DNA from 3 places in the Bradyrhizobium sp. LA6.1 genome. Region 2 is predicted to be linked to each of the others. Evidence: riboswitches for the same ligand, from Rfam matches in the RefSeq annotation. Region 2 holds a riboswitch; each other region holds the start of a gene.
The links. A riboswitch is a leader RNA that binds a small molecule or an ion and turns the genes downstream of it on or off. The one in region 2 is predicted to bind cobalamin.
Positions count from the first base shown of each region.

Region 1 (3,273 bases), on a different contig from region 2:
AGACTCTCGGAGCAGTATCGTCAGCTGGCGGTGGATATGCGGAAGGCGATCGCGACCAAGGCCGCGGCCTGACGCCGCCTGCAATCCGTTCTTAATGTTTGGCGCGCATCCTTTGAGGATGCGAGCGTCGCGATCATGATTGCTCGCATTGGGAATGCCGAGGTCCGTTGCGGTGCAGCGCATCTCGCTGACGTCGCTTTGCCGCTCCTCACCAGGGCAATCCCATGCGCCTTCTCGCAGTCCTCATCTTCGCGCTCATGACGGCCGCCTGCAACCAGGAGCAGGACATCACCGGCTCGACCCCGGTCTGTGCGATGCGGAACTACAGCTCCTACAATCCCCGCGACATGAACCAGTGCGTTGCCGCCTGCAAGGCGTGCGACCACGGCAACACCGTCACCTGCACCACGTCATGCACCCTCAAGGGTGCCCACTGAGCGGCGGCGCTGGCTGGAGCTAGCGCTGAGGGTGCTCGGGCACCGGAACGATTCACATGGGTTAGTCATTGAAGCGGCAGGCAGGACGCGGAGTCCTATGGAATGGGTATGCTCGATCCCGGTCGGTTCCTGGTGTCGTGCTCGCATTGCGATGCATGGCCGATGGCGGCCAACGTCAAACGTTCGAGCTGGTCTTCGTCGCCGCACGAGGTCCGCTTCGTATGCCCGCGCTGTCGCCGCGAGGAGACCGCCATCATCTCGGCCTCCGGTGAGCTGACCCCGATCCGGCGCATCACGCTCCGCTGCGCGACGTCACCGCGGCCTGGGCTCAGGCCCAGCGGCCAAGAGGTCGGGCGTAGCCCGCCCGTCACAGGACCAAGAGATCGGGCGTAGTCGGTTCTGCGCAACGCCTTGCGCGGTCCGTTTTTGGAACCCGGCCTACGCCGACGCGTTTCCGCTCCGACATCAACGCATCGAGGCCCTGCGAATGATCAGCGAGCATTTCGACACCCGCACCCGGATCAACATGAAGCTGGCGCTGGATCGGGTCTGCCGCAATCGCCCGGTCGGCGAGGACCATTGCTTTCGCAGGTCCGTTGCCGAGAACATCATCCGCTGCGCGCTCACAGGCCGCACCGGCATCGGCCAGCTCGTCGATGCCGGCGAGCGGGCGATGATCAGGACGCGTTCGGAGCGGGAGCCGGCCTGATTGCGCCGGCTCAATCTCCGGTGCGGCGCTCTGACCGTGATGCAACCGGCCGATTGACTCTTCGCTTGCCCGCCCCGTAGATTGGCCGGTGACGGTTCTCCTCACGGAGATCAAAAGGGAACGTGGTGCGAGGTTTTCCCGATACCGGGATATTCTCAACGCCACGGCTGCCCCCGCAACTGTAAGCGGTGAATCTTTCGTCATATGCCACTGGGAATCTCGGTCCTGGGAAGGCGACGTAAGGTAACGACCCGCGAGCCAGGAGACCTGCCGTCAGCCGTGGTCACACGCGAAGATGTCGGTCGGGGAGTACAGACATTAGCTTCACCGGAGCAATCGAACGCTCCGCCGTGAAACCTCGTTCGCTGTGACGTGCCACTGACGTCATACCGAGGTTACAAGAGTGTCCCGTATTGTCTTTGCCGCCAGGCGCTTCCGCGCCGGCGTTGTCGCGTTCGTTTCCCTGTATTCGCTCGATCTGTCCATCGCCCGGGCCCAGCAGTCGGCATCGCCCGATCTGCTGCCGCCGGTCGAGGTCGCGCCGACCGAGCGTGCGGCCAAGCCGCGAGCCGCGCGGCCTGCGCCCGACCAGCCCGAGCAGCGGCGCGTCGCTCGGCTGCCGAAGCCCGAGCTGGTGCCGGCGTCGTCTCCGGTTGCCGGGGTATCCGCGGCCAACCTGTTTCCGACGGTCGTCGTCAGTCCGACGGGCGTTGTCACTCCGACCAATCTGGTTGCGAGCTCGGTGACGGTTCTGACCGCCAGAGACATAGAGCGCGATCAGCGCCGGACCGCATCCGATGCGCTGAGCGCGGTTCCTGGCCTGAACCTCGTGCAGACCGGCGGTCCGGGCGGACAGACGTCGATCTTCATGCGCGGAACGAATTCCAACCACACCAAGGTCCTGATCGACGGCATCGATGTCAGCGATCCCGGCAACCCGAACCGTTCGTTTGATTTCGGCCAGTTGCTCACCTCCGACATTCAGCAGATCGAAGTCCTGCGCGGTCCGCAGGGCGGTCTCTACGGCGCAGACGCGCTGGGTGGCGTGATCTCCATCGTGACGAAGAAGGGCGACGGTCCCGCCCGCGCCACCGGCTCGGTCGAGGGAGGCTCGTTCGGAACGTTCAATCAAACTGCAGGTCTGAGCGGCTCACAGGACCACTTCAACTATGCCTTCAACGTCGCGCATTTCCACGCGAACGACGTGCCGGTGACACCGGTCGAATTGCTGCCGCCGGGGCAGAAGGCGATCGGCAACTATTACGACAACATGACCTATTCGACGAAGCTTGGCGCCGAATTGAGCGAAAACCTCACGCTCAACGGCGTGGCGCGGTACACCGACGCCACCCTGCGCTTACCGGAGACACCTTCGATCCCGTCACATCCGCGAGCTTTCCCGCGGCCGCGCAAAGCACGCAGACGGTGCACCAGCTCTTCACGCGCGGGGAGGCGGTCTGGTCCGCTCTCGACGACCGGATGAAAAGCTATTTCGGCGTCAACTACACCAATCACTGGAACTACAACATCTCGCCCGGCGACGCGATGGCCACGATCACGACCGGCGACCGCGTCAAGTATGATTGGCACACCACGACCCAGCTCGCGCCCAACAACAATGTCATCATTGGCGCGGAGCATGAGACCGAAACACTGCAAACGGCGACGGTTTCGGCGCAAAACGTCAACAAGGCCGGATATATGGAGCTGCAGTCCCAGTTCCGGGATCGCATCTTCTTCACGGCCAATGTCCGGCAGGACGACAACGAGCGGTTTGGAGAGCATCCGACCTTTCGTCTGGCGTCTGCCGTGATCGTGCCGGTCACGGATACGAAGTTCAAGGGAAGCTACGGCACGGGGTTCAAGGCGCCGACGCTCAACCAGCTTTACGTCAGCTTTCCCGCGTTCTTCTTCTTTGCAAATCCCAACCTCAGGCCCGAGGAAAGCGTCGGATACGACGCCGGCTTCGAGCAACCCTTGTTTGGCGATCGTGTCCGCTTCGGGTCGACCTACTTCCGTAACAACATTACCGACCTGATCCAGAGCACGTTCGATCCCGTGACGTTCACGAGCACCAACACCAATATCGGCAAGGCGATCACGGAGGGCACGGAGAGCTTCGTCGCG
Region 1 covers NZ_JBEPQK010000003.1:209,224-212,496, forward strand. Annotated here, with positions in the region: gene ABIB99_RS08125 (hypothetical protein) at 1-72, shown strand, start outside; gene ABIB99_RS08130 (hypothetical protein) at 225-437, shown strand; gene ABIB99_RS08135 (hypothetical protein) at 925-1,146, shown strand; cobalamin riboswitch at 1,222-1,435, shown strand; gene ABIB99_RS08140 (TonB-dependent receptor) at 1,550-2,629, shown strand; gene ABIB99_RS08145 (TonB-dependent receptor plug domain-containing protein) at 2,626-3,273, shown strand, end outside.
Region 1: linked by a shared signal. The riboswitch ahead of ABIB99_RS08140 (TonB-dependent receptor) and the one ahead of ABIB99_RS21120 (DUF1636 family protein) in region 2 are both predicted to bind cobalamin.

Region 2 (3,273 bases):
GATGCCATCGGGGTCTGCGACGCTGCGCCCGAGCATCTGATAGCCGCCGCAGAGGCCAAGCACATGGCCGCCGCGGCGATGATGCGCCAGGAGATCGATGTCCCAGCCCTGCGCGCGCAGGAAGGCGAGATCGCCGCGGGTGGACTTCGAGCCGGGGATGATGACGAGGCGGACGTCACCGGGGATAACTTCGCCCGGCCGCACCATCACGAGATCGACGCCAGGCTCGAGCTTGAGCGGATCGAGATCATCGAAATTGGCGATCCGGGATAGCGCGAGGCAGGCGATCTTGCATTGGCCCGGCTTGCGCGCATCGCTCAGGCCCAGCGCATCCTCGGCCGGCAGCTCGCCGGCGCGCGCGAACCAGGGCAGCACGCCAAGGCCGCGCCACGCGGTCTTCTGCTCGATCAGTCTATAGCCGTCGTCGAACAGCGAGGGATCGCCGCGGAACTTGTTGATGACGAAACCCTGGATCATCGCGGCATCGTCGGGGTCGATCACCGTCTTGATGCCGACGAGCTGGGCGATGACGCCGCCGCGGTCGATGTCGCCGACCAGCACGACCGGCACGTAGGCCTTGCGTGCAAAGCCCATATTGGCGATGTCGGCCTTGCGCAGGTTGACCTCGGCCGGGCTGCCGGCGCCTTCGACCAGCACCAGATCGGCGCGCGCCTTCAGCCGCTCAAAACTCTCCAGCACCGCGCCCATCAGCGACGGCTTCATCGCTGCATATTCACGCGCCCGCGCGGTCGCGATCCGCTTTCCCTGGACGATGATTTGTGCGCCGACATCGGTCTCGGGCTTCAGCAGCACCGGGTTCATGTCGGTGTGCGGCTCGACGCCGGCGGCCAGCGCCTGAAGCGCCTGGGCGCGACCGATCTCGCCGCCGTCGACAGTGACGGCCGCGTTGTTCGACATGTTCTGCGGCTTGAAGGGCAGCACGCGCAGGCCGCGCCGCGTGAAGGCGCGGGCGAGGCCGGCGACGATGAGCGACTTGCCCACGTCCGAGCCGGCACCCTGGATCATCAATGCGCGCGCCATGGTGTTTTCAGAACCTGGGGCCGTGCTCAGAACTCGACGCCGGCTTGCGCCTTGATGCCGGAGCGGAAGGGGTGCTTGACCAGCGTCATCTCGGTGACGAGATCGGCGATCTCGATCAACTCGTCCTTGGCGTTGCGCCCGGTGAGCACGACATGCGTCATCGGTGGCTTGTGCGTTTTCAGGAATTCGACGACCTCGGCGATGTCGAGATAGTCATAGCGCAGCGCGATGTTGATCTCGTCGAGCACGACCATGCGCAGATTGGAATCTGAGATCAGCTCCTTGGCCTTCGCCCAGCCGGCCTGTGCTGCGGCGATGTCGCGGGCGCGGTCCTGCGTCTCCCAGGTGAAACCTTCGCCCATCGCATGGAACTGGCAAAGCTCGCCGAAATGGCCGGTGAGCAGGCGCCGTTCGCCGGTGTCCCAGGCGCCCTTGATGAACTGCACGACCGCGCAGGGGAAGCCATGGGCGACACAGCGGACGATCATGCCGAAGGCGGAGGAGGACTTGCCCTTGCCGGCGCCGGTGTGGACGATGATGAGGCCCTTCTCGCCGCTCTTGGTCGCCATGATCTTGTCGCGGGCGACCTTGATTTTCGCCATTTTCGCGGCGTGGCGGGCGTCGGTTTCCTCGGCCGTTTGGGTATCCGGTTCAGGCGTCATCTGACAGGGTCCTTCGGCTTGACAAGAGGCGGCCGGGGGCAAATGGTGGCCCGGCGTTGGTTCCTGTCCTATGACAGGCGAAGAGGGAATGCGATAGGGTCCGAATCGACAAGATTCGGCTCCAAACTGCAGCCGCCCCCGCGACCGTGACCGGAGAGATGCCCGAAGCCACTGATCCCCCAGGGGATCGGGAAGGCGGGGATCGAAGGGCCAAAAGCCCTGCTCCGCAAGCCGGGAGACCTGCCAGCGCGGACGAGTTTTGGACCGGCGGACGGGGTGTTCCGCGACGGGGAAACGGACCTTCGGGGGAATGGTCCGTGTGCCTCTTCGCCTCCCGCTGTTTATCCTGGAAGAGGCGATGACCGTCACACTTCACGTCTGTATTACCTGCCGTGCCGGCCAGACGCTCGACGAGGGTGAGACGACGCCCGGCAAGCGCCTGCATGGTGCGATCCTCGACGCCGGCGTGCCCGAGGGCGTCAATGTGGTTCCCGTTGAATGCCTGTCGGCATGCAGCCAGGGCTGCTCGGTTGCGCTCAGCGCGCCCGGCCGCTGGTCCTATGTCTATGGTCGTCTGTCAGAGGCCCATGCGAGCGACGTGGTCGCGGGTGCTGCGGCCTATGCCGCCGCGCCCGACGGCCTCGTGCCCTGGCGCAGCCGTCCCGAAATCTTCCGCAAGCAATCGCTTGCCCGCATTCCCCCCATTGCCGTGTTGCCGGAGGCCGCCGAATGAACTCGCTCGCAAAAGTCCCTGTCACGGTGGTCACCGGTTTTCTCGGCTCAGGCAAGACGACGCTGATCCAGCATCTGCTCGCAAACCCTGGCGGCAAGAAGCTCGCAGTGCTCGTCAACGAGTTCGGCAGCGAGGGCGTCGATGGCGAGATCCTGAAATCCTGCGCCGATGCCAATTGTCCGGAAGAGAACATCGTCGAGCTCGCCAATGGCTGCATTTGCTGCACCGTTGCGGACGATTTCATCCCGACCATGGAAAAGCTCTTGGCGCGGCCGGTGAGGCCCGATCACATCCTGATCGAGACCTCGGGGCTTGCGTTGCCGAAGCCACTGCTGAAGGCGTTCGACTGGCCTGAGATCCGTTCGCGCATCACGGTCGATGGCGTGATTGCGCTGGCCGATGCCGAGGCTGTCGCCGCCGGCCGTTTTGCGCCGGACCCGGCTGCCGTGGAAGCGCAGCGCGCGGCGGATGGAAATCTCGATCACGAGACGCCGCTGTCGGAAGTGTTCGAGGACCAGATCGCCTGCGCCGATATCGTGCTGCTGACCAAGGCCGATCTTGCGGGCGCTGCAGGGATCGAAGCGGCCAAAGCCGCCATCACCGCCGAGATGCCGCGCCGCGTGCCGATGCTCTCCGTCACCGATGGCGCGATCGATGCGCGTGTCATCCTCGGCCTTGGCGCTGCCGCAGAGAACGATCTCGCCGCGCGCCCCTCGCATCACGACGGCGAGGAGGATCACGAGCACGACGATTTCGCCTCCGTCGTGATCGATCTTCCTGAAATCAGCGACATCGACGCACTGGTCGCGTCGGTGCAGCGTCTTTCGCGCGAGCAGA
Region 2 covers NZ_JBEPQK010000008.1:34,401-37,673, forward strand. Annotated here, with positions in the region: gene ABIB99_RS21110 (cobyric acid synthase) at 1-1,041, opposite strand, end outside; gene cobO (cob(I)yrinic acid a,c-diamide adenosyltransferase) at 1,068-1,703, opposite strand; cobalamin riboswitch at 1,744-1,965, shown strand; gene ABIB99_RS21120 (DUF1636 family protein) at 2,062-2,436, shown strand; gene cobW (cobalamin biosynthesis protein CobW) at 2,433-3,273, shown strand, end outside.

Region 3 (3,273 bases), on a different contig from region 2:
AGGTGAAGTCGATGAAGCGCGACTGCACGAAGGCGACGTTGCCCCACAGCTTGAGGCCTGCGACCGGATTGACCGCGGCGGCAATCTCGACGCCCTTGGAGGCCATCTTGCCGGCGACGTTGAAGAGGATGCCGCTTTCGGGGACGTAGACGTTCTTGCGCTCGATGTCGAAGGCCGAGAACGTGGCCTCCGCGCGCTTGTCGGCCGACAGCAGCTTCACGCCGGTCTCGTAGGTCCGCGACGTCGTCAGCAGCAGCGGCGTCGTGGGCCTGAGGATGAAGATGTTCGCCACCGTCGGGTCGGCTGCTGTCGCGTACTGGCTGTAAAGCATCACGCCGGGCGCGATGTCCCAGGTGTAGCCGATGCGTCCGGTGACCGGATTGAACGTCTTCGAGAAAGGATAGTTGGCTTTCAGGAGGCCATTCTCGTCGAAGCGGGTCCGCGACAGCTCGATATTTTCAAAACGGATGCCGCCGATCAGCGCGAAGGTCGAGGTCAGCTTGAGCCGGTCCTCGAACGACAGCGAGGCGGTGTCGAGATGGGTATAGATCTTCTCGTCGGCGCGCGGGCCATAGAACCCCCGATCCGGGTTGAGGAGGTCGACGTAGTCATTGAAGAACAGCGTGTCCTGCGAGACGTTGAACTGATTGCTGCTCGCCGCCACGGTGGCGACGAAGCGATTGTCCATTCCGCCGACGTTGGAATTGACGGTGAGGTCGGTGATGTTGCCGTAGAGCCGCTGCGCGTGATCGAGCGCCAAGCGCTCGCGGTAGATGCTCTGCGCGCCTGCGAAATTGCCTACGGTCTGGTCGAACGACGAGATCTCGTTGTTGAACCAGTGCCGGTGGGCGTCATAGCCGTAGACCTGGCTCTTCAGCGAGATGTTGTTGGTGATGTCCCATTGAAAGCCGCTGCGCAGCCAGAGCTCGTTGGCGCCGCTGTGATTGTCGAGCACGTTGTAGTTCGTGGTCAGCGTGCGCGCGTCGATGGTGACCGGGACCGGCGTGCCGCCGCCGAGGTAATAGTTGCTCCAGAGGCCGGAGACGACGCCATACGTCGGCACGATGCCCGGCGCGTTCGCCGGCACCAGCGGCGTCCCCCAGTAGAAGCGGTCGTTGTCCTGCCTGTATTCGGTCGCGCCCCAGATCCTCAGGTTCTCGTTGACGCGATAGTTCAGCTGGCCCGAGACGTTGCTGAGCTTCGAATAGGTGTCGTCGATAAAGCCCTTGTTGTTGAAATGGCTGATGTCGAAGCGGTAGTCGAGGCCGTTGATCAGCGTGCTGCCGCCCGATCCGTAACCGGCGCGATAGCCGTTGAAGGAATCGTAGGAGGTGAAGGCGTCGTTGACGATTGGTCCGGTGTGCGGCGCCTTGTTCACGTAGTTGATGGCGCCGCCGGTCGCACCGAGGCCCGCCACCAGCGAGTCCGGTCCCTTGATGATCTCGACCTGCTGGAGGCCAGCCACGTCCATGGGACGGCCGGTCATGGTCGACGGCCCGATCGGGATGCCGTTGTAGAGCGTGGAGATCTGGTCGCCGGAAAAACCACGCATCGAGAAGATGGCGGGCGCGCCGGGCGCATCGCCGCCGGTGACGCCGACTGCAGCCTTGGCGACGTCGGTCGTGGTCCGGATGCCCAGGTCCTGCATCGTCCGCTGACTGATGACCTCGACGGTCGCCGGCATCTCGCGCGCCGTGATGCCGAGCCGGGAGCCGACGTCGGTGACGGCTGCCGTGTTGAGCGGCGTCTGCACCGGGCCGCTCGGAGCTTGCGTGGCCGGAACGGCGACAGCAGGGGCGCCACGATTGCGTCCCGCGGCGCGCCGGGCCGCGCGCTGCTTCTGAGTGCCCGGGCTGACGGCAGGAGCCTGTCGCGGCGCAGGCGGCGACACGATCACCGGACCGACCTCCCGGGAGCGGTTGTCCTGCGCCGCGCTTTGCGCGAGCGCCGCGGACGACAAGGACACCGACGAGAGCAGAGTAATCAGGAAAGCACGCGATAACGCTGGCCTTGCGCCAGCACGGAAATGAAGATTTTGCACGACAACGCTCTGCGGCGACGCAAACAAACCGTCACCGCGGTTGCCTTAGTCATCCACCTTCGCCCCAGGCGGCGGATGCACCGGCTACTTGTCCGACATCAGGGCACCCCGCCCAATGCGTTCGCGCGTGACCATGGCTGGTAGCAGGTTTCCTGGCTCGCGGGTCATCGCCTTCGACCACCTTCCCAGAGGCCCAAGCGGGGCTCCAGTGGTTCGTTTGGTCGTCGGCTATCCGCCTACAGTTGCGGGGGCAGCCGCGGAATTGCCCACCGAGGTGGACGCACCGCATTCCCTTGAAGAGTCCTTGCGGACACTACCGATCACGAAACTGGCATCAGGGGATGAGCGCGTCAACATCCGCGCGGGCTGCTGGACGGGTCGGTGGGTCGATGGTGGCCTTGTGTTGCTGTTTTGCACGATAGTCCGAAGGACCGCGTCGAAACGTCCAACCCGGCCTCTGGACGAGCCTGGGTAACGAACGCTTGACCACGATCAATAACTGCTGGTGTCCGAATATGCTACTGAGGTCGAGTTCCGGCCCGACAAGGTAAGTCGATATTGATGCAGTTCGTCCGTACCATCCTGGCAGTCGCCATCGCCATATCCCTGGCGATGCTGCCGGTTGGCGCGTCCGCCGCGAACCTCGCAATGTCGTCGGATGGCATGCAGGCGGCCATGCACATGAGCGGCGACGCCGACATGTCGATGGACGATTGTTGTCCCGACATGAAGGGAACGGGCTCCCATAGCGGCGGCTACAAGTGCGGGATGGGCTTCTGCTGCGTTGGCGGGATCATCGCGCTCGGTGATGTCCGGCCCGTGGCGTTCGAACGTCTCGCCGTCATGGCCAGCACGATGGCTATCCCCCCGGATCAGGTCGTTTCCTTCCGCGGCGGCAGTCCTCCTTTCCGACCTCCTCGAATCTGATCTCGCAAAGCCCGAGACGCGAGCGGCAGGCCTGCTCGCGACGACGACTGACGTGCGCGCTTCACGCGCCACGGCGAAAGATCAATTCATGAGGACAGGACAATGCTTTCCAAGATCAGCACCGCGGCTCTCGCCGCCACCCTTTCGCTTGCCGCTTCCGCCGCGATGGCGGGCGCGGGCGACTACGCCTTCGAGCCCGTCACTCCGCAGATGAAGAAGGGCGAAGATGTCACGCTCGCCGTTCGCCTGACGAACCGGCAGACCGGCAAGCCGATACCGGACGCGGTCATCTTCAAGACCCGCCT
Region 3 covers NZ_JBEPQK010000001.1:569,355-572,627, forward strand. Annotated here, with positions in the region: gene ABIB99_RS02545 (TonB-dependent receptor) at 1-1,966, opposite strand, end outside; cobalamin riboswitch at 2,167-2,374, opposite strand; gene ABIB99_RS02550 (hypothetical protein) at 2,603-2,968, shown strand; gene ABIB99_RS02555 (FixH family protein) at 3,071-3,273, shown strand, end outside.
Region 3: linked by a shared signal. The riboswitch ahead of ABIB99_RS02545 (TonB-dependent receptor) and the one ahead of ABIB99_RS21120 (DUF1636 family protein) in region 2 are both predicted to bind cobalamin.